2 regions of the Massilia sp. IC2-476 genome follow, and region 2 is predicted to be linked to the other one. Evidence: predicted binding sites of a transcription regulator. Region 2 holds the regulator's gene; the other holds the start of a gene.

Region 1 (11,585 bases), on a different contig from region 2:
CAGCACCGTATCCCAGTCGGGCAGGGCGCGCAGGCGGGCGATGGCCGGGTGCACCCGATCCATCATCTCGCCCACCGATTCCCCGCCCAGGAAGCGCTGGTCTTCCTCCACCACGCCCTCGAACGCCCCGGTGAAGGCGCGTCGCAGTTCCTGGGTCGGAATGGTGGACAGGCGCCCGCCGCGAATCTCGTGAAGGTCCGGCCAGGTATCCAGGGCGATCTCCTGGCCGCTGGCAGCCAGCACCCGGTTCGCCGTTTCCACGGTGCGCGGCAGTCCGGACACGATCACGCGGTCGAAACGCACGCCCGCTGCGCGGAAGGCGTGGCCGGCAGCATCGGCCTGGGCCTGGCCGGCAGGGTTCAGGGACACGGTCTCGGGCAGGAATGGTTTGCCGCTGTCGTCGAAATAGGTGACGCTGCCGTGCCGCATCAGGTAGACGCGGCGGCGAAGGCCAGGCTGGAGGCGCTGCTCGTTCATGGGCTTCCTTGTCGTTTTGTCTTGGCCATCTTACACGCGATGCCCTGATATCGAGGCGAATGCGCGACAGCGACTCATTCCAGTAGTCAATATTTGGTGGTTCTGGCATAAAATATTCGTTGCAACCTATAAAAAAAGGGATGTTCATGGCAAGGCCGGAAAAAATTCGCCTCGGCGAGGTGCTGATCCAGCAAAAGCTGCTCACCGAAGAGCAGCTGAACCAGGCGCTGGCGGCTCAGAAGAGCACCGGGCGCAAGCTGGGGCGGGTGTTCGTCGAGAACGGCTATGTGACCGAAGAGCAAATCTCGGGCGCGCTGGCGCGCCAGCTCAACATCCCCTACATCAACCTCAAGTTCTACAACATCAACGCCGAGCTGGTGCGCTTGCTGCCGGAAACGGCCGCGCGCCGCTTCCGCGCGCTGGTGCTGGAAGACCGCCGCGAGACCCTGCTGGTGGGCGTGTCCGACCCGACCGACCTGTTTGCCTACGACGAGATCGCGCGCCTCTTGAGGAAGCCGGTCGAGCTGGCGGTGGTCAACGAGACCGAAGTGCTGGGCGCGATCGACCGCATCTACCGCCGCACCGGCGAGATCACCGGCCTGGCGCGCGAGGTCGAGCAGGACCTGGGCGACGCCTCGATCGACTTCGGCGCGCTGGCCGCCAATCCCGGCCTGGAAGAGGCCCCGATCGTCAAGCTGCTGCAGTCGGTATTCGACGACGCGGCCCAGGTGCGCGCCTCGGACATCCATATCGAGCCGCAGGACGGCCGCCTGCAGATCCGCTTCCGCATCGACGGCGTGCTGCACCTGCAGACCGAAGCCGACATCAAGGTCGCCACCCCGCTGGCGCTGCGCCTCAAGCTCATGGCCGACCTCGACATCTCGGAAAAGCGCCTGCCGCAGGACGGCCGCTTCGCGGTCAAGGTGCGCAACCAGCGCATCGACGTGCGTATCTCGACCATGCCGACCCAGTACGGCGAATCGGTGGTCATGCGTCTGCTGAACCAGGGCGGCACCACGCTGCGCCTGGATGCGATCGGCATGCCGACCCGGATCATGGAGCGCTTCCGCACGCTGGTGCAGCGTCCCAACGGCCTTGTGCTGGTGACCGGCCCCACCGGCAGCGGCAAGACCACCACGCTGTACAGCGCCCTGTCCGAACTGAACTCGGTCGAGAAGAAGCTGATCACGGTCGAGGACCCGGTCGAATACCGCCTGAAGGGCATCAACCAGGTGCAGGTCAACGACAAGATCGAGCTCACTTTTGCGCGCGTGCTGCGCTCCGCGCTGCGTCAGGACCCGGACATCGTGCTGGTCGGCGAGATGCGCGACCAGGAAACCGCCCAGATCGGCCTGCGCGCCGCCATGACCGGCCACCTGGTGCTCTCGACCCTGCACACCAATGACGCTGCCTCGACTCCGCTGCGCCTGATGGACATGGGCGTGCCGCGCTACATGGTGGGCGGTTCGCTCCAGGCCGTGCTGGCGCAGCGCCTGGTGCGCGTGATCTGCGAGAGCTGCACCGAGCCCTATCGCCCGACCCCGGCCGAATTCACCTGGGTGCTGCAGGAACTGGGCGAGCACGCGGTGCAGACCCAGTTCTTCCACGGGCGCGGCTGCTCGCACTGCAACGGCACCGGGTTCCGCGGCCGTACCGGCGTGTATGAACTGCTGGAGATGACGCGCGCCGTCACCGACGCTGCCAACCATCCCGATCCGGCCTACTTCCTGAAGGTGGCGCAGGCCGAGATGGCGGGCGAGACGCTGCGCCGCCACGGTGTGAGCCTGGCAGTGCAGGGCAGGACCACCATCGCCGAGGCGATGCGCATCAGTAACCAGGTCGACTGATGCCGTATTTCGCGTACAAGGCGAGGAACGCCAGCGGCGAACTGCTGCAGGGGATCCTGGAAGCGGCCGATCCCGGCGCCGTGGCCGACCAGCTGTTCGGCAGCGGCGCCACGCCGATCGAGATCAACCCCAGCCGCAAGGGGCCGGCCTCGAAGGAGGGCAGCGATGGCCTGATGGCGCGTTTGACCGAAAAGAAGGTCACCTCGATGGACGTGCAGCTGTTCAGCCGCCAGATCTACACCTTGCTCAAGTCCGGCGTGCCGATCATGCGCGGCCTGGCGGGGCTGCAGGAATCCGCCATCAACAAATCCTTCGGCAAGGTGATCAAGGACCTGCGCGAGTCGCTCGACTCGGGCCGCGAGCTGTCGAGCGCGATGGGGCGCCACCCGAAGATCTTCAATCCCTTCTACCTGTCGATGGTGCGGGTGGGGGAGATGACCGGCCGCCTGGAAGAAGTCTTCCTGCGCCTGTTCGACCACCTCGAGTTCGACCGCGACATGCGCGAGCGGGTCAAGACGGCGCTGCGCTACCCGAGTTTCGTGGTGATCGCGATGATCATCGCCATGGTGATCGTGAACGTGTTCGTGATCCCCAGTTTTTCCAGCGTGTTCAAGCAGTTCGGCGCCGAGCTTCCCTTGATGACGCGCATCCTGCTGGGTACCTCGAACTTCACCGTCCAGTACTGGCCGCTGATGGCAGGCACGGCGGCCGGCGCGGTGGCGGGTTTCATCAAGTGGAGCAACACGGCCAAGGGCCGGCTGGCCTGGGACCAGTACAAGCTGCGCCTGCCGATCGCGGGCAAGATCATCCACAAGGCGACCATGGCGCGCTTCGCGCGCAGCTTCGCGCTGTCGCTGCGCAGCGGGGTGCCGATCGTGCAGGCCCTGACGGTGGTGTCGCAGACGGCGGACAACGCCTACCTCAGCATGCGCATCGAACAGATGCGCGACGGGGTCGAGCGCGGCGAAAGCATCCTGCGCACCTCGACCGCGGCCAACGTCTTCACCCCAATCGTGCTGCAGATGATCGCCGTCGGCGAGGAAACCGGCTCGCTCGATGAACTGATGGACGAGATCGCGCAGATGTACGAACGCGAAGTCGATTACGAGCTCAAGACCCTGTCGAGCCAGATCGAGCCGATCCTGATCACCTTCCTCGGCGTGATGGTGCTGATCCTAGCGCTCGGTATCTTCCTGCCGATCTGGGACCTCGGCAAGGCGGCGCTGCACTCGGCGAAATGAAGCCGCGCCGCCGGGCTGCTGGCCTGGACATCGGCGATGGTCAACATGATAAAAGAATCAATTTTTTGTTGCGTAGCGACACTTTTTGTTTCTATGACTCAAAATTGCCAAAGTTCAAGGTAGAATTGTTGCAGGAGCGCGATCCGACCGCTTTTGGGCGGAGAGAAGCTGCACAGGGCTGGTTTTCGATCAAGTTAATCGCCCCGCGTCCGATAACCACTAATAACCGAACTGCGGGACGTCCGCACCATTTCAAAACGGAGAGAGCTTCATGAACAAGAATTTCAAGGCGAGCAACCAGGGCGGCTTTACCCTGATCGAACTGATCGTCGTGATCGTCATCCTGGGTATCCTGGCCGCCACCGCGCTGCCGAAATTCGCGAACCTCGGCGGCGACGCCCGTGAAGCGAGCCTGCGCGCCGCCCGCGGCTCCCTGACCTCGACCGCTGCGATGGTGCACGCGGAAGCGCTGGTCAACAATATCAATACCGGTAACGTCTCGCTCGAAGGCACCAACGTCCCCCTGAACTTCGGCTACCCGTCGGTCACCTCGCTGGCCCAGGCACGCACCTTCGCTACCGCGGCCGGCCTGAGCGCGAACGACTACACCATCACCTTCGCCAACGGCGGCCTGACCATCTCGCCGGCTGGCGTGCGCGACGCCACCACCTGCTCGGTGGTCTACGTGCCGTCGGCAGCGCAAGACCGTGCACCGACCTACGTGACGCAGCCAGCCAACGGCAACTTCGTCTGCGACTAAGCTGTCCGTCCCGCCCCATGGGGCGGGATCGATCGACCGCCCTGTATTTCACGGCGCACTCCCGATTCCGGAGTCCTGCCTGAAAGCAGGGCGGTGTCGTTTTTGGATCCCTGCTCATTGCGAGATGGTTCGGCAACAGAAATTGTCGCAACGCCGACAAGGCCCTCAAATTCCGTGGTTTTCAAGCATTTTTCTGGGCTCATCGTCTGAGTCTTGAATATAATCAAGACTTTGCCGCGTAATTATTTCTCTGCTGACAGGAACTTTGCCGCTCGATGCGTTTTTTCAAGAAAGCCAGGAAAAAGGATGGGTGGTTGACCATTGCCGTGCAGCGTGACGGCGTGGCGGCTGCCAGCATCAAGCCGGTCAGCGAGGGCGGCAAGCCCTTCGTGCGCTTCGCCCGCTTCCTGCCGGGCCAGCCGGACGCCGTGCTGGAACAGGCTGGCCGCGAAGGCCAGGCCAATGCCTACCGCTGTGCGACCCTGCTGGGCGGCGGCGAATACCAGGTGATCAGCGTCGAAGCGCCCAACGTGCCGAAGGAAGAAATGCGCACCGCGATCCAGTGGCGCCTGAAGGATATGCTCGACTTCCCGGCAAGCGACGCCACGGTCGACGTGCTGGAAATTCCGCTCGACGGGGCAGCCCAGGGGCGGCCCCAATCGGTATTCGCCATCGCGGCGCGCAATAGCGTGATCCGGCCACGCCAGAAGCTGTTTCTGGACGCCAAGGTCGACCTGCGCGTCATCGATATCCCGGAAATGGCCCAGCGTAACATCTCGGCCCTGCTCGAGCCCGAGGGGCGCGGCGTGGCCATGCTGTCCTTCGGCGAGGATGGCGGCCTGTTGACCGTGTCCTACCGCGGCGAACTCTACCTGTCGCGGCGCTTCGACGTGACGCTCGAGCAGCTGCTGGAGCCGGACCATGAGCGCAAGCATGCCAGTTTCGACCGCATCACGCTGGAGCTGCAGCGCTCGCTCGACCACTTCGAGCGCCAGTTCTCCTTCATCAGCGTGTCCAAGCTGGTGCTGGCGCCCTCGAGCGTGACGGGACTGGACGAATACCTGTCGAGCAACCTGTACATGCCGGTCGAGACCCTCGACCTGGATACCGTGTTCGACCTGCAGCGTGTTCCCGAGCTGGCAGACAAGGCCGTGCAGCAGCGCTTTTTCCTGGCCCTGGGCGCAGCCTTGCGCGCGGTGGAGGCGGCATGACCCAGCGCGCCAGCGTGCAGCAGATCAACCTGTTCAACCCGGCCTTCCTGCCGCAGAAGAAGGTCGTGAGCGCGCCCATGATGGGCGTGTCGCTCCTCGTGCTCGTCGCCGGCATCGCCGTGATCGGCGCCGCCCTGCATGCGGCCACCGGACGCATGGAGCGCGAGCGCGACGCCGAAGCCGAGCGCCTCGTGCGCAAGCAGGCGCGCCTGGCGACGGTGAACGCGCAGTTCGCGCCGCGCACCAGGAGCGCCGGACTGGAGACCCAGATCGCGCAGGCCGAAGCGCAGCTGGCCGCGCTGCGCCACGTCTCCAGCGTGCTCGAGCGGGGCGAACTGGGCGACACCAGGGGCTTTGCCGGCTACTTCCAGGCCTTCGCGCGCCAGAGCGTCCCCGGCCTGTGGCTGACCGGCGTCAGCGTGGCCGGCGCCAACATCGGCATCAAGGGCCGCACCCTCGACCCGACCCTGGTGCCCGGCTATATCAACCGCCTCACCCAGGAGCCGCTCCTGCAGGGCAAATCCTTCGCCAGCCTGCAGATCGGCCAGGCCGCGAAGATCGAAGCGCCGGGGCCGGACGGCAAACCGCTAGCGTCGCCCGCACCCTACGTCGAGTTCAGCCTGCAGTCCGTCGTGGAGGCGCCGCGTCCATGAAGCAAAGGCTGATCCAGCTGGCGGCGCGCATCGACGCGCTCACCCTGCGCGAGCGGGTGCTGGCCTTCGCCGCCGCGGTGGCGGTGGTCTCGTTCATCGGCTACCAGCTGGTGCTGGCGCCAATCTACAAGCAACAGGAAGCGCTGCTCGAACAGATCCTCCAGGCGCGCAACGACATGATGGGCATCGATGCCGAGATCGCGGCCCGGGTGACGGCCTACCAGGTCGACCCGGACGCGCCGGCACAGGCGCGGCTGGAAGCGGTGAAGCAGGAATCGGCCCGCATCGGCGACGCGCTGCTGGCGATGCAGAACGGCCTGGTGGCGCCGGAGCGCATGGCGCCGCTGGTCGACGCCATCCTGCGCGCCAACGGCCGCCTGCAGCTGGTGTCGATGCGGACGCTGCCGGTGGAGACGATTTCCGGGCGCGCCGCGACCACCGCGGCGACCCCAGCACCGGCTGCCGCTCCCGCCGTGGCCGCGATTACCGCGGCGGCCGGCCTTGCGGCCGCGCCGGCGCCTGCGCCCGAACCTGCGCCGGACGCCGGCAAGCCCGCCGAGGTGCTGTACCGCCACGGCGTCGAAGTGACCGTGCGCGGCAACTATCTCGACATGGTCGATTACATGAGCGCGCTCGAAGCGATGCCGACCCGCCTGTTCTGGGGCAAGGCGCAGCTCGACGTGGAGGAATATCCGGCCTCCCGCCTGACGCTCACGCTCTATACCCTGAGCCTGGACCGGAACTGGATGAAGCTGTGAAGACTCTGACCGCAAGCACCCTGGCAGCCCTGATGCTGGCCTCCCTCGCTTCCCATGACGCCGGCGCCCAGGCGCTGCTCGATCCGACCCGTCCGCCGGCGTCGCTGGGCGCCCGCGCTGACGGCGCCGCCGCCGGCGATGGCCAGCCGCGCCTGCAATCGGTGCTGATCGGCCGCGGCGGACGCCAGGTCGCCGTGATCGACGGAGAGACCGTGCGCGTGGGCGACAGCTACAAGGGCGCGCGCGTGGCGCGCATGACCCAGACCGCGGTCGAGCTGGTGCGCGGCAGCGAACGCCAGGTGCTGCGCCTCGAGCCAGCGGCCGTCGAGTCGCCGGACCGCGGCATCACGCCTGCCAACTGAGCGGCCAACCGACGGAGACACGATGCGCACATCCTTCCTGATTCCCGCCGCGATCGCGTGCCTGCTGGCCGGCTGCCAGACCGGCGCGCGCCACGACGCCTACGACGCGGTCAAGCGCGAAATGGCCCGCGCCAACAGCCAGCCCGCCGCGGCGGCGCCGCTCGACGACGCCGTGGCCAACGCACTGCTGCCGCCCGCCAGCGCACTGGCGACCCAGCTGCCGAAGGCGCGTCCCGCGCTCGAGGAACGCTTCAATGTCAACTTCAACAACGTTCCGGCGCAGCAGTTCTTCCGCTCGATCGTGGCCGGCACCCGCTACAACATGCTGGTGCATCCGGACGTCAGCGGCAGCATCAGCGCCAACCTGAAGGACGTCACGCTGCAGGAAACCCTGGAAGCAGTGAAGGAGATGTACGGCTACGACTACCGCATCGACGGCACCCGCATCACGATCCGGCCGCTGACGATGCAGACCCGGATGTTCCATGTGAACTACCTGACGGCGCTGCGCCGCGGCACCTCGAACCTGCGGGTGAACTCGACCTCGGTGGGCGATGTCGGCAGCAATAACGGCAACAACCAGAACGGCGGCCAGAACGGGCAGAGCCCGCAAGGCAACGGCGGCAGCGACAGCAACCAGTTCGGCGGGGGCGGCGCCCAGATCCAGCGTACCGACGTGTCGACGACGTCGGTGAACGACTTCTGGGCCGACCTCAAGGCCGCGGTCGAGGCGATGGTCGGCTCGAAAGAGGGCGGCCGCAGCGTGGTGATCAGTCCGCAGTCGGGCGTGGTGGTGATCCGCGCCATGCCGGACGAGCTGCGCAACGTCGACATGTACCTGAAGGCGACCCAGCTGTCGGTGGACCGCCAGGTGATCCTGGAGGCCAAGATCCTCGAGGTCGAGCTGAACGACAGCTTCCAGAGCGGGATCAACTGGGCCTCGTTCGCCTCCTTCCGCGGTTCGCACGCCAACCGGGTCTCGGGCGGCTTGATCTCGCCGGGCGCCAACCTGGCGCCGCTGCCCTATAACGGCGGACAGCCGCCTGTCATCACCAACGGCAACGGCCTGAATGCGAGCACCGGCTTCTCGCTGTCGCAGGCGGCCAACGCGGCGGGATCGCTGTTCGGCTTCGCCTTCCAGACCAATAATTTCGCAGCCCTGATCTCCTTCCTGGAGTCGCAGGGCACCGTGCATGTCCTGTCCAGCCCGCGCGTAGCGGCAATGAACAACCAGAAGGCCGTGCTGAAGATCGGCACCGACGAGTTCTACGTCACCGGCGTCACCACCACGACCGACAGCACCGCGGCCGGCAGTTCGACCACGCCGAGCGTCACGCTGCAGCCCTTCTTTTCGGGCGTGGTGCTGGACGTGACGCCGCAGATCGACGACAAGGGCAACATCCTGCTGCATGTGCACCCTTCGGTCAGCCAGGTCACCACCGTCAACAAGGGCGTGAACCTGGGCAGCGCCGGCACCCTGAACCTGCCGCTCGCCGCCTCGTCGACGAGTGAACTGGACAGCATCGTGCGCGGCCAGAATGGCCGGGTGGTCGCCATCGGCGGCCTGATGCGCCAGGCCTCGACCGGCGACACCGACCAGCTGCCGGGCGCCGACAAGCTGCCGGTGCTGGGCGCGCTGTTCCGCAACAAGAACCGGGTCAACCAGAAGCGCGAGCTGGTGGTGCTGATCAAGCCGACCATCGTCGAAGGCGCCAACGACTGGAGCCAGGACCTGCTCGACACCCAGCGCCGCATCGACAGCCTCGACCCAGCCCAGCAGGGTGTCACGCGGACGGGCGGCCGGTAATGTACGCGCCACACTTCGGCCTGCGCGAGCTGCCGTTCGGGATCACCCCGGACACCAGCTTCTTCTTCGGCAGCCCGGGCTCGCAGGAAGCGCTCAACACGCTGCTGGTGGCCGCGCGCAGCGGCGAAGGCTTCATCAAGATCACGGGCGAGGTCGGGACCGGCAAGACCCTGCTGTGCCGCAAGTTCATGGCCACGCTGGGCGAGGGCTTCGTCACCGCCTACATCCCGAACCCCTACCTGGAGCCGCGCACCCTGATGCTGGCGCTCGCGGACGAGCTGGAGATCGTGCTCGAACGCGACGTCGACCAGCACCAGCTGCTCAAGGCCATCAACCTGCGCCTGCTCGAGCTGGCGGGCCAGGGGCTGCAGGTGGTGCTGTGCCTGGACGAGGCGCAGGCCATTCCCGTGGAAAGCCTGGAGGCGCTGCGCCTGCTCACCAATCTCGAGACCGAGAAAAGAAAGCTGCTGCAGATCGTCCTGTTCGGCCAGCCGGAACTGAACCGCAAACTGGAGCTGGAGCAGATCCGCCAGCTGGCCCAGCGCATCACCTTTCACTACCATCTCGGGCCGCTCTCGCGCGACGACCTGGATTACTATGTGGCGCATCGGCTGCGGGTGGCCGGCTTCACCGGCGCGCGCCTGTTCACGCGCACCGCGATCCGGCGCCTGTACAAGGCCAGCGGCGGCGTGCCGCGCCTGGTGAACATCTTGTCGCACAAGGCGCTGATGCTGGCCTATGGCCAGGGCAAGCAGCAGGTCGGGAGCGCACACGTGCTCACCGCGGCGCTCGACACCGTGGGCGCCAAGCGCCGCTACTGGCCGGGCCTGGCCGTCGGCGGCGTCCTGGCCGGCGCCGTGGCCGGCATTGCATGGGCGTTGGTACGATGAGTTTGATTAACAAGATGCTGCAGGACCTGGACGCCCGCGGCGGGCAGCCCGGGCCGGCCGCGGTGTCGCCCGAGATCAGGCCGGTACAGGCGCCCGAGCGCAGCTTCCCCTGGTTGCGCGTGGCGCTGCTGGGCGGCCTGGCCGTGGTGCTGGGTGGGTCCGGCTACCTGGCCTGGCGCATCCAGCAGACCACCGCGGTCGAGGTGCCGGTGGCAGCGGCGCCGGTAAGCGCGCCTGCACCTGCAGTGGCGCCCGCAGCGGCGCAGCCGGTACTGGCCGAAGCCGCGCCGGCGCCGGAGCCGATACAGGAGCCGGCGCAAGCGCAAGCCAAGCCTGCGCCGGCGCCGCCCATCCCGGCCGAACCGAAGAAGGCCGAGCGTCCTGTGAAGAAGGAAGCAGCGGCGCCGAAGCCGGTCGCAGTACGGCCGGAACCGGCAAAGCCAAAAGCCGCCACGCCGCTGAAAACCACACCTGCTGCTGCGGCAGGGCGCGTGGAGACGGCGGCCCAGCGCGCCGAGAATGCCTACCGGCGCGGCCTCGCCAGCCTGGAAGACGGCCGTGTCACCGAAGCCATGGGACACCTTCAGTCGGCATTGCGCGCCGACCCGCGCCACGAGGCCGCGCGCCAGACCCTGGTGTCGCTGCTGATCGAGGCCAGGCGCCCGGACGAGGCGATCCGCCAGCTGGGCGCCGCCCTGGCGCTCGATCCGCGCCAGCCGGCGATGGCCATGCTGCTGGCACGTTTGCAGCTCGAGCGCGGCAGTCCGGGCATCGACACCCTGATGCGCACCTTGCCCTATGCATCGGGCAACGGCGAATACCACGCTTTCCTGGCCGGCGCACTGCAGCGCGAGCAGCGCCATCGCGAGGCGGTCGAGCATTACACGGCCGCGCTGCGCACCGCGCCGCAGAATGGCGTGTGGTGGATGGGGCTGGGGATTTCGCTGCAGGCGGAGAAGCGCCATGCCGAGGCGGCGGATGCCTACCAGAAGGCGCAGGCCAGCGGGACGCTGTCGGCGGAGCTGCAGGGGTTTGTCGAGCGTAAGCTCAAGCAACTCGCGCGGTGATTGACGGCGTGGGCGGGAAACCCGCCCACCCTACGGTTCAAAGGCGACTCAGGGTTTCGAGGGCCTTCTTCAGCGTCTCATCCTTCTTCGCAAAACAGAAGCGCACGATCCCCGATTCGGTCGGCTGGCTGTAGAACGCCGACACCGGAATCGCCGCCACCTTCGCTTCCACCGTCAACCACTTCGCGAACTCCGCTTCCGGCAAATCCGAAATGGCGCCGTAGCGCACGCACTGGAAATAGGTGCCGCTCGATTCCAGCAGTTCGAAGCGCGAAGCCGCCAGGCCGTCGCGGAACAGGTCGCGCTTCTTCTGGTAGAAAGCCGGCAGCTCCAGGTAGGGCGTCGGGTCCTGCATGTAGCTGGCGATCCCGTGCTGCATCGGGGTGTTCACGCTGAACACGTTGTACTGGTGGACCTTGCGGAACTCGACCATGAGCGGGGCTGGCGCGGCCACGTAGCCGACCTTCCAGCCGGTGACGTGGTAGGTCTTGCCGAAGCTCGAGACGACAAAT
Region 2 (11,585 bases):
GTGCACGCCTACGAAGCCGCCGCCTTTGCGGATGAAACGCTCGAAGGCGGCCTGCTGGGCCTCGTCCAGCACGTCGCCGGTGGTCAGGAGGAAGATCACGGCCTGGTACTTCGACAGCTCGGCGTCGTTCATCACGCGCTTGGGATCGGCGCTCCAGAATACGCCGAAATCGTGCAGCCGGCCGAGTTCCTGCACGGCGCTCACGCCCTCGTGCACGGCGTCGTGGTGCCAGCCGGCGGTCTTGGTGAACAGCAGGACCTTGAACTGCTCGGCCGACGCGAGCGGGGAGATCAGCATGCCTGCTGACACGAGGAAGGAGCTGATGAAAGAAAGTTTCAAGAGGACCCTTTAAATGAAATAATATTTCAGTGCTGCGGCAGGCTCGACGGCGACCACAGCGGCGGCAGTACCTGGTCGGGTACGCTACTGAAGCTGCGCGGCGCGGGTGTCCACTTGAGTAGCCGCTGCGGGGGCGGGCCAGCCTGGCCGACCTCGACCCAGGCATCGTCCTGCCTGCCGAATTCGACGTTGCGGGATCGGGGGCCGGTGATCCCGCCCTGTTGTTCGAACCGGACCCGCACCGCGTCCGGACCCACCTCGGCCCACAGCAGCCGCGCCCCGAAGCTGCCCGGTGCACGTGTACACCATCCGCTGAAAGGTCCGTCCACATCGGCCATCTCGCCATAGCGGCGTTCGAGCAGATCGCGCACTTGTTCCGGCAGCCCGGCCATGGTGGTCGGGTAGGCAGGGTCTGCTGCGCGGGCATCGACGCCCGCCAGCAGGAGGACAAACAGGGCAATCGGTATCCGGGGCGTGCGCATGGGGTATCTCCTGCTGGGTCTGTCGCAGTCTAGCATTGTCACCGCGAGCAGTGTGTACGTACAGCTGACGCATTGTTGACTTGACCTTTTCCATGTTAGATTCCTCGACGGCAAACACGGCGCCCGGCGCCGTCCAATCCCACCTACAACGACAAGGAACGAGACCACGATGCCATCCCTCCGCCAGCGCAGCCTGCGCGCCGCCATCGGCGCACTGTTCATCCCCGCCGCTATCGCCGTCGCCAGCCTGCCCACCGCGGCGCTGGCCGCACCGGCAGCGAAAGCCGCCGCCGTCAAGCCGAACAAGGCCTTCGACACCTGGGCCGAGAAGTTTGCCGAGGACTGGGTGCGCATGAACCCGCAGCTGGCGACCTCGACCCAGTACTTCAGCGGCGCCGAGCAGGCGCGCCTCGACCGCGAACTCACCCCGTTGACCAAGGCGCAGCGCGCGAAGATGCGGGCACTGGCCCAGACCGGCCTGACTCGCCTGGACAAATGGATGGCCGGCCCGCTGGACGAGAACCAGCGCACCTCCGCCTCCGTCATGCGCTGGTCGCTGCAGAATGTGATCGCCAACGAGCCCTTCGAGGACCACTCCTTCATCTTCTCGCAGTTCAGCGGCGTGCAGGTGGGCCTGGTCAACTTCATGACCACCACCCACCCGCTGCGCAACCCGCAGGACGTCGACAGCTACCTGGCGCGCCTGGAGCAGATCGGCACCCGCATGGACGAAGCGCTGGCGCGCGGCCGCGAGGCAGCAGCCAAGTCGCTGATCCCGCCGCGCTTCATCCTCGATCGCGCCAAGTTCCAGGTCGACAGCTTCCTCAAGCCGGCGGCGGGCGAGAACGTCCTGGTGACCTCGCTGGCCCAGCGCACCGAGAAGATGGAAGGCTTGACTCCTGACGCGCGCAACGCCGCGCTGGCGCGCGCCGCCCGCATCGTCGAAGAGCGCATCCGTCCCTCGTACAAGCGGGTGCAGGACTTCATGGCGGAACTCCACCCGCGCACCGGCGACGTGGCCGGGATCTCGCGCCTGCCGAACGGCGCCGCCGCCTACGCGCGCGCGGTCGAGAACTTCACCAGCACCAAGCTCACCCCGAACGAGATCCACGAGATCGGCCTGCGCGAAGTGGCGCGCATCGAGGGCGAGATGGACAAGCACCTGCGCTCGCTCGGCCTCGTCGAAGGGAACATCGAAGAACGCATGAAGCAGCTCGACGCGCGCTTCCAGCCGAAGGGCGAGGGCGATCCACGCCCCGCCATCCTGGCCAGCTACGCCGAGATGGTGAAGGACGCCGAGCGCAGGAGCGCTTCGCTGTTCAACCTCAAGCCGCGCGCCCCGGTCGAGGTGCGCCGCGAGCCGCCGCTGACCGAACCGTCGGCCGCCGCCCACTACTCGCTGCCGGCGCCGGACGGCACCCGTCCCGGCATCTTCTGGGTGCCGATGCGCGGCCCGACCTTCGACATGATCCGCATGCGCAGCCTGTCCTACCACGAGGCGGTGCCCGGCCACCACTTCCAGCTGGCGATCCAGCAGGAACTGACCGGCATCCCGAAATACCGCAGCCAGCGTATCTTCAGCGGCGGTAGCGCCCACGCCGAAGGCTGGGCGCTGTACACCGAGCGCCTGGCGGTGGAGCAGGGCTGGTACGAAGGCGACGTCCCCGGCCTGCTGGGCGCCCTCGGCTCGGAACTGTTCCGCGCGCGCCGCCTGGTGGTCGACACCGGCCTGCACACCAAGGGCTGGACCCGCCAGCAGGCGATCGACTACGGCATCGGCGCCCAGGAAGTCGAGCGCTACGTCGCCTGGCCGGGCCAGGCAAACGCCTACATGATCGGCATGCTGCGCATCATCGACCTGCGCGAAAAGGCGAAGAAGGAACTGGGCGGCAAGTTCTCGCTGCCGGCCTTCCACGACCTGGTGCTGGGCGCGGGCTCGGTGCCGCTGGACGTGCTGGGCGAGCTGGTGGACGGCTGGATCGCGAAGCAGAAGAAGGCCTGATCGGCCGGATGAAGCTCAAGGCACTGCTGACGATGGCGTCCGTTGCGATCCTGGCGCAGTCGGCCGCCGCCGCGCCCCTGTCGCCACCGCAGACCGCCGCCTTGAGCCGCCAGCTGCAGGCCATCGTCGACGACCCGGCCATGCCGCTGCCCGGCCTGTCGGTGGTCGCGATCCGCGCGGGCGAGATCGTCTATAGCCGCCAGTTCGGGCTCAAGCGCCTGGCCACGGCCACGGCGCCGGCGCGGCCGATGGATGCGGACACCATGTTCCGTATCGCCTCGATCTCGAAATTCGTGGCGACCCTCGGCGCCATGAAGCTGGTGGAGCAGGGCGTCCTGACGCTGGACGCCGATGTCAGCGACTATCTCGGCTACAAGCTGCGCAATCCGCACTTCCCGGACCAGCCGATCACCCTGCGCATGCTGCTCACCCACACCTCGTCCCTGCGCGACGAAGGCGGCTTCAGGTGGGCGCCCGACGTCCATCTCAAGGATGTGCTGCAGCCGGGCGGACCCTTGCACGGCAGCGGCGCGATGTGGTCGAAGGACCACGCGCCGGGGCGCTGGTTCGAATACGTCAACTTCAACTACGGTCTGGTCGCCACCGTCATGGAGGCGGCCGCCCGCGAACGTTTCGACCGCCTGATGCGGCGCCTGGTGTGCGATCCGATGGGCCTGAAGGCAGGCTTTTATCTCGCCGACTTCGCGCCCGCCCGCATCGACGACGTCGCGACCCTTTACCGCAAGCGCGAGAAGGACGGCGCCGAGCGCTGGGACCCGCAAGGGCCGTGGATCGCCCAGTCGGACGACTTCCACATCCAGCCCCCGGTGGCGCCTGCCGGCATGGAGCGCTACATGGTGGGGACCAACGGCACCCTGTTCGGCCCCCAGGGCAGCCTGCGCATTTCCACAGGCGAGCTGGCGCAGATCATGCTGATGCTGATGAACGAGGGACGCCACGGCAGCACGCAGATCCTCAGGCCGGAAACGGTCAGGACCATGCTGGCGCGCCAGTGGACGATCCAGGAAGGCGTCAACGGCAGCGCGAGCGGCGACGGCGGTACTTTCCACGGGCTGTACGGGGCCTGGGGGCTGGGTACCCAGCATTTCGTGGACGCCAGCGGCGTCAAGGACGGCCGGGCGCGCGGCGACCGCCTGGTCGAGGGCGGCGGCTTCACGGGCGTCGGCCATCTCGGCTGGGCCTGGGGGCTGAATGCGCTGTTCGTGTTCGACCCGCGCACGAAGAACGGCATGATCTATGCCGCCAGCGGCGTCGGCGCCGATCCGGACACGCAGCCGGGACGCTTCTCGTCCGAGTCGCGCTTCCAGGAACGCATCACCGACGCGCTGTACCGCGGCGCGATCGCCCCCGGCGCCGGGAAGTAGCCAGCCAACAAGCGTTGCCGGCACCCGGCTTTGGCTCTACACTGCTCGGTCACTGTCAGTATTTCATGAAGGTCTTTCACAGGAGAGCAGCATGGAAACACAGGAAATCTACCGTGGGCGACTCATCGACCACATCCAGCTGGTGGTGCGCGACCTCTCCGCATCGCGCAGGTTCTACACGGCCGTGTTCGAGGTGCTGGGCATTCCGCTCGGCGGCTCGGGTGACGATTACTTCTGGGCCGACGAGCTGTTCATCTCCAGCCGCGATAGCGAAGCGGCGCAAGGCGTGCTGACCGGACGCCACCACCTGGCCTTCCAGGCGCGTGACCGCAAGATGGTGAACGCCTTTTACTTTGCAGCGCTGGCCGCTGGCGGCCGGGACAACGGCCGTCCCGGCGAGCGCGCCTACCACCCGGGCTATTACGGCGCCTTCGTGCTCGACCCGGACGGCAACAACATCGAGGCGGTCTACCACGGCGAGGCGAAGGCCAGCGCACCCTACGTGCGCATCAGCTTCTAACAGGGGCGGCGCAGTGCGCGGCCGAAAGCCGCTATACTGCGCCGACCATGCGCATCCAGCTTTTCTCCGACCTGCACCTCGAACGCTACCCGCACTTCGTCCCGGACATCCGCGAGGATACCGATGTGATCATCCTGGCGGGCGACATCGGCTCCTACCAGCAGGGCTCGCGCCTGCTCGATCAGGACTTCGGTCTCCGACGCTTCTCGCCGCTGCGTCCCGGCGCCACGCGCGCCCGGGTGCTCTACATTCCCGGCAACCACGAATTCGACGGCCTCGAATACGAGCAGGCTTATGCCCGCCTGCAGGCTACCTGCGCGGACCTGGGCATCGAGTGGCTGGACCGCGAGACGCTGGTGATCGGGGACGTGCGCTTCATCGGCACCACCCTGTGGAGCGACTTCGATGCGCTGGCGGTGCAAGAAACGGACATCACCAAACAGCTGCAGCGGCGCGAGAAGGCCTTCCGCGCGGCCAACTACTACCTGGCGAAGAACACCACGCTGAAGAACGGCGAAAAGGTGCTGGCCGAGGGCATCCGCACGATGTCGCTCGATTGCCAGGACTGGCTGCGTGGCGCCCTGGCCGCTCCTTTCGCGGGCAAAACGGTGGTGGTGACCCATTTCGCACCGAGCCTGCAAAGCGCCGATCCGCGCTATGGCCTGACCCCTGGCACGGCGGGCTTCTGCAATGCGATGGATGCGCTGTTCCCCCGCGCCGACATCTGGATCCACGGCCACTTGCACTGCGCGAACGACTACGTGATGACGGGTAGCGAGGATGGCCGGCCCTGGTCTTGCCGCGTGGTGGCCAACCCGCTCGGCTACCTCAGCAAGGGCGAGCAGGAAGCCTTCCGGCCGGAGCTGGTGATCGAGCTCTAGGCAGGGAGCGCAGCGCGGTACCGGCAAGGCCGCGGGGTGCTACCTCGGCAATACGGCTCGCGGGAAGCGGAAGGCTGCGGCAGGATGCGCAGGTCCCGACTTTCATCGCCTCGCCATGACCCTGCTTTCGCGCCGCCTGTTTGCCATCCTGGCCCTGTGCCTGCTGCCCGCCTTCGCCCAGCCCGCACCGGACGTGCCGGCGCCCTTCGAGCGCCTGGTGCCCCCAGGCTTCGCCGATGGCCTGCTTCTCGTCGAGTTGAAGGCGCGCGACCGGGATGCGCCGCCGTGGCGCATGGTCGAATGGAGGCCAGGCGATGCAGCCACCCCGGCGCGGCGCGAGAAGGTCTCGGTGCGCGAAGCGATCAAGGCCATGTATCTTTATCCGGGCAGCGACTACTTCGCCAACGTCAAGATCGAGACCAGCATGCCAGGCATGTACGAGCAGGACAGGGCGCTCGTGATCGAGGCCCTGGAGCACAATGTGCGTCGCGACCGCGCACTCGTGGGCGCTTATCTCGCTGCCAATCCGGAGGCGGGCGCCAAGGTCTCTGCGCGCACGCCGCCGGGAAAGGACACCATCGCGTTCGAGCGCGAGACGGTGAACGGCATCGAGGTGGTCGGCTACACCGACAACGTGCTCGGGCTGAGGGGCGGCACCATCAGCCAGATCCACTTCTTCGTCCCCGCCCGCGAGACCATCGTCACCGCCTACCTGCTGAATCAGAAACGCACGAAGTTCAGGGACATCGACGAGTTCCTGCGCCTGCGCGCCGCCTTCATCCAGGGATATACCGCTTACCTGGCGCGCTAGTTGCGATGGGCGGCGGCGCAGGACGCCACGCCGGCCAGCAGGAGCAGCAGCGCGGCGGCTTCCATTCCGTTCGGCCAGCGCCCCTCCCACAGGAATCCGTACAGCGAAGCGAACACGGTTTCGAACACGATCATCTGTCCCATCAGCGCCATCGGCAGCGCGCGGCTGGCGTAATTCCACAGGGCGTTGCCGACCACCGAGCAGAAGATGCCGACGGCGCTCACGACGCCGAGGAAGTGCAGCCACTCGGCCCCGCTGTGCGCGGCCGCGCCGGGCTGGAAGGCCGGCACCGCCAGCAGCAGCGCCTGGGCGCCCGTCATCACTCCCATCAGCAGGCTCCACTCCTGGCTGGAGACGCCTTGCAGGCGCGCCAGCCAGCGCCGGTTCACCACGGCGTAGATCGTCCACGACACCAGCGCGCCGAGCGCGCACAGCAGGCCCAGGCCCGAGCCGCCCGCCGCCCGCAGCGCATCCCAGCTGATACAGGCCAGCCCGGCGCCGCCCAGCAGCAGCGAGGGCGCCAGGCGCCGCAGCGGCACGGCGCCATGCTCGCGCAAGCCGGCCAGGGTGACGGCGAGCGGCAGCAGGCCGATCACGATCGAGGTCATGGCCACGCCGCCCGACTGCACGGCCTGGGCCACGAACAGGTAGTACACGATGTTGCCGAGCAGGCTGAGCCCCGCCAGGCCGCGCCAGTCGGCCCAGCTCAGGCTGCGCACCAGGCGTGGCCAGGAACGCGCGATCAGCACGGCCGCCACGATGCCGTAGGCGAGATAGCGTCCGGCCGACAGCTGCAGCGGCGAAAAGCCGGGCGTGAGTTCGGGCGCGAGGAAGACCAGTCCCCAGAAGGCGCCGGCGGTGATGCCGGCGCCGATGCCGAGCTGGGCCTGGCTGGATGTGGTGTGAATCTGCGACAGCATGGCAATCTCCTTTGATGGGAGATTGTCGGCGCCGCGCCGGGTGAAAGCTTGACCGGGTCTACTGCGTTTTTGACCCGGTCTCGCGCCGTGCGCGGCGGTAGGCGGCGGGCGTGGTGTCCATGGCGCGGCGCATGGCGCGGGTGAGGGCGCTTTGCTCGGAAAAGCCGGCCGCCAGCGCGATCTCGGCTACCGGGCGCTCCGTGCCGGCCAGCCAGTCGCAGGCGCGCTGCAGGCGGCAGCGCAGCAGCCAGTCATGCGGTGTGCTGTCGTGCTCTTCGCGGAACAGGGCGTGCAGGCGGCTGACGCTGACGCCGGCCGTGCGCGCCATGCTGTCGGTGCTCCAGGGCAGGCCGGGCTCGGCCTCGATGCGCGCCAGGAGGGCGGCCAGGCGCGAGGCCGGCTGGCCGGCGCCGAGGGTCAGGGTGTCGAGCAGCAGCGGCGTCCAGCCCTGCAGCACCGACGGGGCAGGCGTCCCGCCGGCGGCCAGGATGCCCATGAACTCGACCAGCTTGCGCGCCGCCGGGCCGATGGCAGTAAAGGGGCGTTCAAGCAGTTGCTGCCAGGGCCCCTGTTCGAAGCCGGGCATGCCGACGTCGAGGATCAGCGAGCGGTTGGCAACGGACGAGTATTGCGAATGCCAGGCGCCGGGCGCCACGAATGCGGCGTGCAGGGGATCGAGCCGTCCAAAGCGCCCCTCGATCTCCAGCGCCACTTCGCCGCTGACCGGCAGCACCACCTGGGCAAAGCTGTGGCGGTCCGCTTCGCGGCTCTCGCCATAGCTGCGCACATGCAGGTCGAGCAGGGGCGCGCTTGCCATGGGGCCCGCCTCAGCCCATCGGGCTGCAAACGTCGGTTCCGGCCGCCAGCGCCTTGAGCTTGGCCGGGTCGAGCAGGGTGACTTCGCGCTTGTCGACCTGCAGCCAGCCCTGTTTCTTGAAGCGCGACAGCAGGCGGCTGACGCTTTCGATGGTGAGACCGAGGTAGTTGCCGATGTCTTCGCGCGACATGCGCAGCTGGAAGCTGTTGGGCGAGTAGCCACGGGCCGCGTAGCGCGCCGACAGGTTCACCAGGAACACGGCGAAGCGCTGCTCGGCGCGCATATTGCCGAGCAAAAGCATGACGTTCTGCTCGCGCGTGATTTCCTGGCTCATGATGCGGTGGAAGTGGCGCAGCAGGGCCGGCACCTGGCCGAACAGTTCTTCCAGGCGCGAGAACGGGATCTCGCACACCTCGCTATCCTCGAGCGCCACGGCGTCGCAGTGATGGGTGCCGCTGATCGCGTCCATGCCCAGCAGTTCGCCGGCCATCTGGAAGCCGGTGATCTGGGCTTCGCCCGCGGCGTTCACCTGGTAGGTCTTGAAGTGGCCGAAGCGCACCGCGTACAGGTTGCGGAAAGGTTCGCCCATCGCATACAGGCGCTCGTCGCGCACCAGGCGCCGGCGCCGGCCGATGATCTGGTCGAGGCGGTTGATGTCGGCGTCCTCGAGCCCCATGGGCAGGCACAACTGGTGCATGCTGCAGGCGCTGCAGCTGGCCTTGATGACCTGCAGGTTGATGGGCGACTCGCCCGGCATCGACATCGGTTGGTTCATGGCGCAAAACGGAATGCTGATGGGTCCATTATAGACCGCTGTCCAGCTCAGGGCATTCCATTTTCCAAAAGCAATACTGCCGGGGCATGGCCCCGGCAGTCGTACTACGGAAGCATTATAGGTGATGGCGCTGTTCCGTCTTTATCCGGTAATACTCCTTGCGGCCTTGGCGCAGCACGGTGTCCGCGATCTGCGCGGCTTCGCCGGCTGCCTGGTTGACCGAGGCAAAGGCGTTCGGGTCGCGCTGGAGCGCATCGACGGTCCGGCGTGCTTCCTCGGTGCCGGCCAGCGCCAGGCCGAAGGTCGCGGACACGGCCAGCTCGGACGCCAGCGTCTCGAGGCTCGGCGCCACCACGTCCTGGCCGGCCTTGGCCGCCAGGGCCTTCTCCGCGCCCGCCTGCGGCGCGGCCAGCGAGCGCGCCAGTGCGATGTCGCTCGCGACCCTGGCCAGGAAGTCCACCGCCAGCTTGCTGCCCGAGCGGTTGGCCAGGTCGCCCAGGCGCAGGAGGGCGGCGTTCTTGGCGTTGAACACGGCGCGCCCGGCGCGCGTGCTGTGCACGAAGTCGATCAGCGGCTGGGCGGCGATCTCGCTGCCGATGTAGCCGAGGGTGGCCACGATCTGCGGCAGGAATTCTTCGTGCTTCTCCGGCTCGCCCACCAGCCAGTCGAGCAGCTTGCCCGCATCGGCTTCGCCGTACTGCGAGGCCAGTTCGTAGGGCACGCCCTCGATCCAGTGCTGCGATACGAAGTCGCGCACATCGAGCGGCGCCTTCATGTCGCCCAGGTCGCAGTTACAGCCGCTCGCCGCGAGCACCTTGCCGGTGACGGCGGCGGGGCCGGCCAGGTAGGCCGAGGACTCGGCGGCATTGACCACATTGTGGTCCACCCCGACCGACGGGTACATCACCGCGCGCGGGTCGTCGGTGCGGTGCGGCAGGCCGCAGTTGTGGCCGTACTCGTGCACCCAGATCAGGCCTTCCTGGTCGGCGGTGAAGCGCACCGCGGCCACGTTCACCGTGGTGCTGCCGACCGGCGCGCAGCCAATGATGTTGTCGCCGGGGCCGCCGCACCAGCGGATCGCCTGCACGATCTTGACGCCGGAACCGGCGCTCAGCAGCGCGTTCAGGTCGGCCGCCGTCTGGATGGTGCCCGGGACCGTGGCCGGCAGCAGCCGCACCGCGCCGTTGCGGACGAACTGGACCGGGGTGGCGACGTCCGGACCGGTATCGTCGCGCTGCAGGATGGTGCCCATGTCGGCCAGGATGCGGTCGGCCTCGGCGTCGCTCAAGGCGACGCTGCTGTGGCGGTGCACCGTCACCGATACCGAGCGCGGGCCGCTGGGCACCGGGTTGACGACCAGGTAATCGACGTAGAGGGCTATGTCCGAACTCCACTCGATATTGACCCAGATATCGACGCCGCCGGCGCGCGGCGCCACGTTGTGCACTGTGTAGCGGGCCGAGCCGATGAACTTGCCGGCGTCCGGGCCGCCGGCGGCGCCTTCGCCGATGGCGACGAAGACCTGGGAACGGGCGTTGACTTCCGACCAGTTCAGGCGCAGCACCCACTGGCCGCGCCGTGCGCCCCAGTTGTGGCGGTAGGTGAAGCCGTTGCCCTGCAGTGCGGGCTGCACCTTGCCCGGGTCCGCCTGGACGTCGGCCTTGGCCTCGGCGTAGGGCGCCTGGTTGGCCGAGGAGGGCGGCGCATCGGCGCTCCAGGGGCGGTCGAGGGTAAGGGCTGCGTCCCGGTCGAGACGGTCATTTGGCGACATGCTGTTCTCCTTGTGCTCAGGGGTTGACGACGAGGTCATCGACGTAGAGCGCGATGTCGCTGCTCCATGCGATGTTCACCCGGATATCGAGCTGCCGGGCCCGAATCGTCAGCCAATATAGACGAGCACAAGCGGTCGCCAGAGGCGATCTGAGCGGTCATTAATATGGATCAGTGGACTCCGGTTTTCTGACGGCGTGAAAGATTTTGGAAGTGAAACATGGCCTGCTGTACCGCCGTCACAGTCCGGCCATTTAATCGCCCTCGCCAAGCGTGCGCACCCGGCGCCCGTGCTAGATTCTGGACACGGCACTGGCATAGAGGACGCAGTACAACGACCACAGGAGAGCGCATGTTCGGTTTGTCGGCTTTGGATCTGGCGCGCGTGCAATTCGCGTTCACGATGTCTTTCCACATCCTGTTTCCGGCCATAACCATCGGCATGGCGAGCTACCTGGCGGTGCTCGAACTGTGCTGGCTGCGCACCGGGCGCCAGGTCTACGTCGACCTCTACCACTACTGGCTCAAGATCTTCGCCGTGTGCTTCGGCATGGGGGTGGTGTCCGGCATCGTGATGGCCTACCAGATCGGCACCAACTGGAGCTACCTGTCCGAATTCGCCGGCAGCATCATGGGACCGATCCTCTCCTACGAGGTGCTGACCGCCTTCTTCCTCGAAGCCGGCTTCCTGGGCGTGATGCTGTTCGGCTGGAACCGGGTGGGCCCCGGCCTGCACTTCGCCGCCACCTGCGCGGTCGCTGTCGGCACCCTGATCTCGGCCACCTGGATCCTGGCCGCCAACAGCTGGATGCAGACCCCGCAGGGCTATGCCATCGAGGGCGGGCGCATGGTCCCGGCCGACTGGCTGGCGATCGTCTTCAAC

What was found. Region 2 encodes FNR, which switches genes on or off when oxygen is low (the NO sensors DNR and NnrR bind a similar motif). Its sites were predicted from a motif close to TTGATNNNNATCAA; they were not measured.
Region 1: the regulator FNR is predicted to act here: its motif matches at 4,539-4,552, upstream of LK539_RS11860 (agglutinin biogenesis protein MshI).

The regions. Positions count from the first base shown of each region.
Region 1 is NZ_JAJFER010000003.1:625,885-637,469, forward strand. It holds gene LK539_RS11840 (histidine phosphatase family protein) at 1-477, opposite strand, end outside; gene LK539_RS11845 (GspE/PulE family protein) at 624-2,324, shown strand; gene LK539_RS11850 (type II secretion system F family protein) at 2,324-3,565, shown strand; gene LK539_RS24480 (type II secretion system protein) at 3,837-4,325, shown strand; gene LK539_RS11860 (agglutinin biogenesis protein MshI) at 4,601-5,536, shown strand; gene LK539_RS11865 (PilN domain-containing protein) at 5,533-6,189, shown strand; gene gspM (type II secretion system protein GspM) at 6,186-6,947, shown strand; gene LK539_RS11875 (hypothetical protein) at 6,944-7,309, shown strand; gene mshL (pilus (MSHA type) biogenesis protein MshL) at 7,332-9,116, shown strand; gene LK539_RS11885 (ExeA family protein) at 9,116-10,006, shown strand; gene LK539_RS11890 (lipopolysaccharide assembly protein LapB) at 10,003-11,073, shown strand; gene LK539_RS11895 (pyridoxal phosphate-dependent aminotransferase) at 11,111-11,585, opposite strand, start outside.
Region 2 is NZ_JAJFER010000006.1:261,566-273,150, forward strand. It holds gene LK539_RS17310 (ThuA domain-containing protein) at 1-297, opposite strand, end outside; gene LK539_RS17315 (hypothetical protein) at 366-821, opposite strand; gene LK539_RS17320 (DUF885 family protein) at 991-2,823, shown strand; gene LK539_RS17325 (serine hydrolase) at 2,832-4,208, shown strand; gene LK539_RS17330 (VOC family protein) at 4,300-4,728, shown strand; gene LK539_RS17335 (metallophosphoesterase) at 4,776-5,609, shown strand; gene LK539_RS17340 (hypothetical protein) at 5,725-6,420, shown strand; gene LK539_RS17345 (DMT family transporter) at 6,417-7,340, opposite strand; gene LK539_RS17350 (AraC family transcriptional regulator) at 7,399-8,157, opposite strand; gene fnr (fumarate/nitrate reduction transcriptional regulator Fnr) at 8,168-8,932, opposite strand; gene LK539_RS17360 (hypothetical protein) at 9,048-10,703, opposite strand; gene LK539_RS17365 (cytochrome ubiquinol oxidase subunit I) at 11,055-11,585, shown strand, end outside.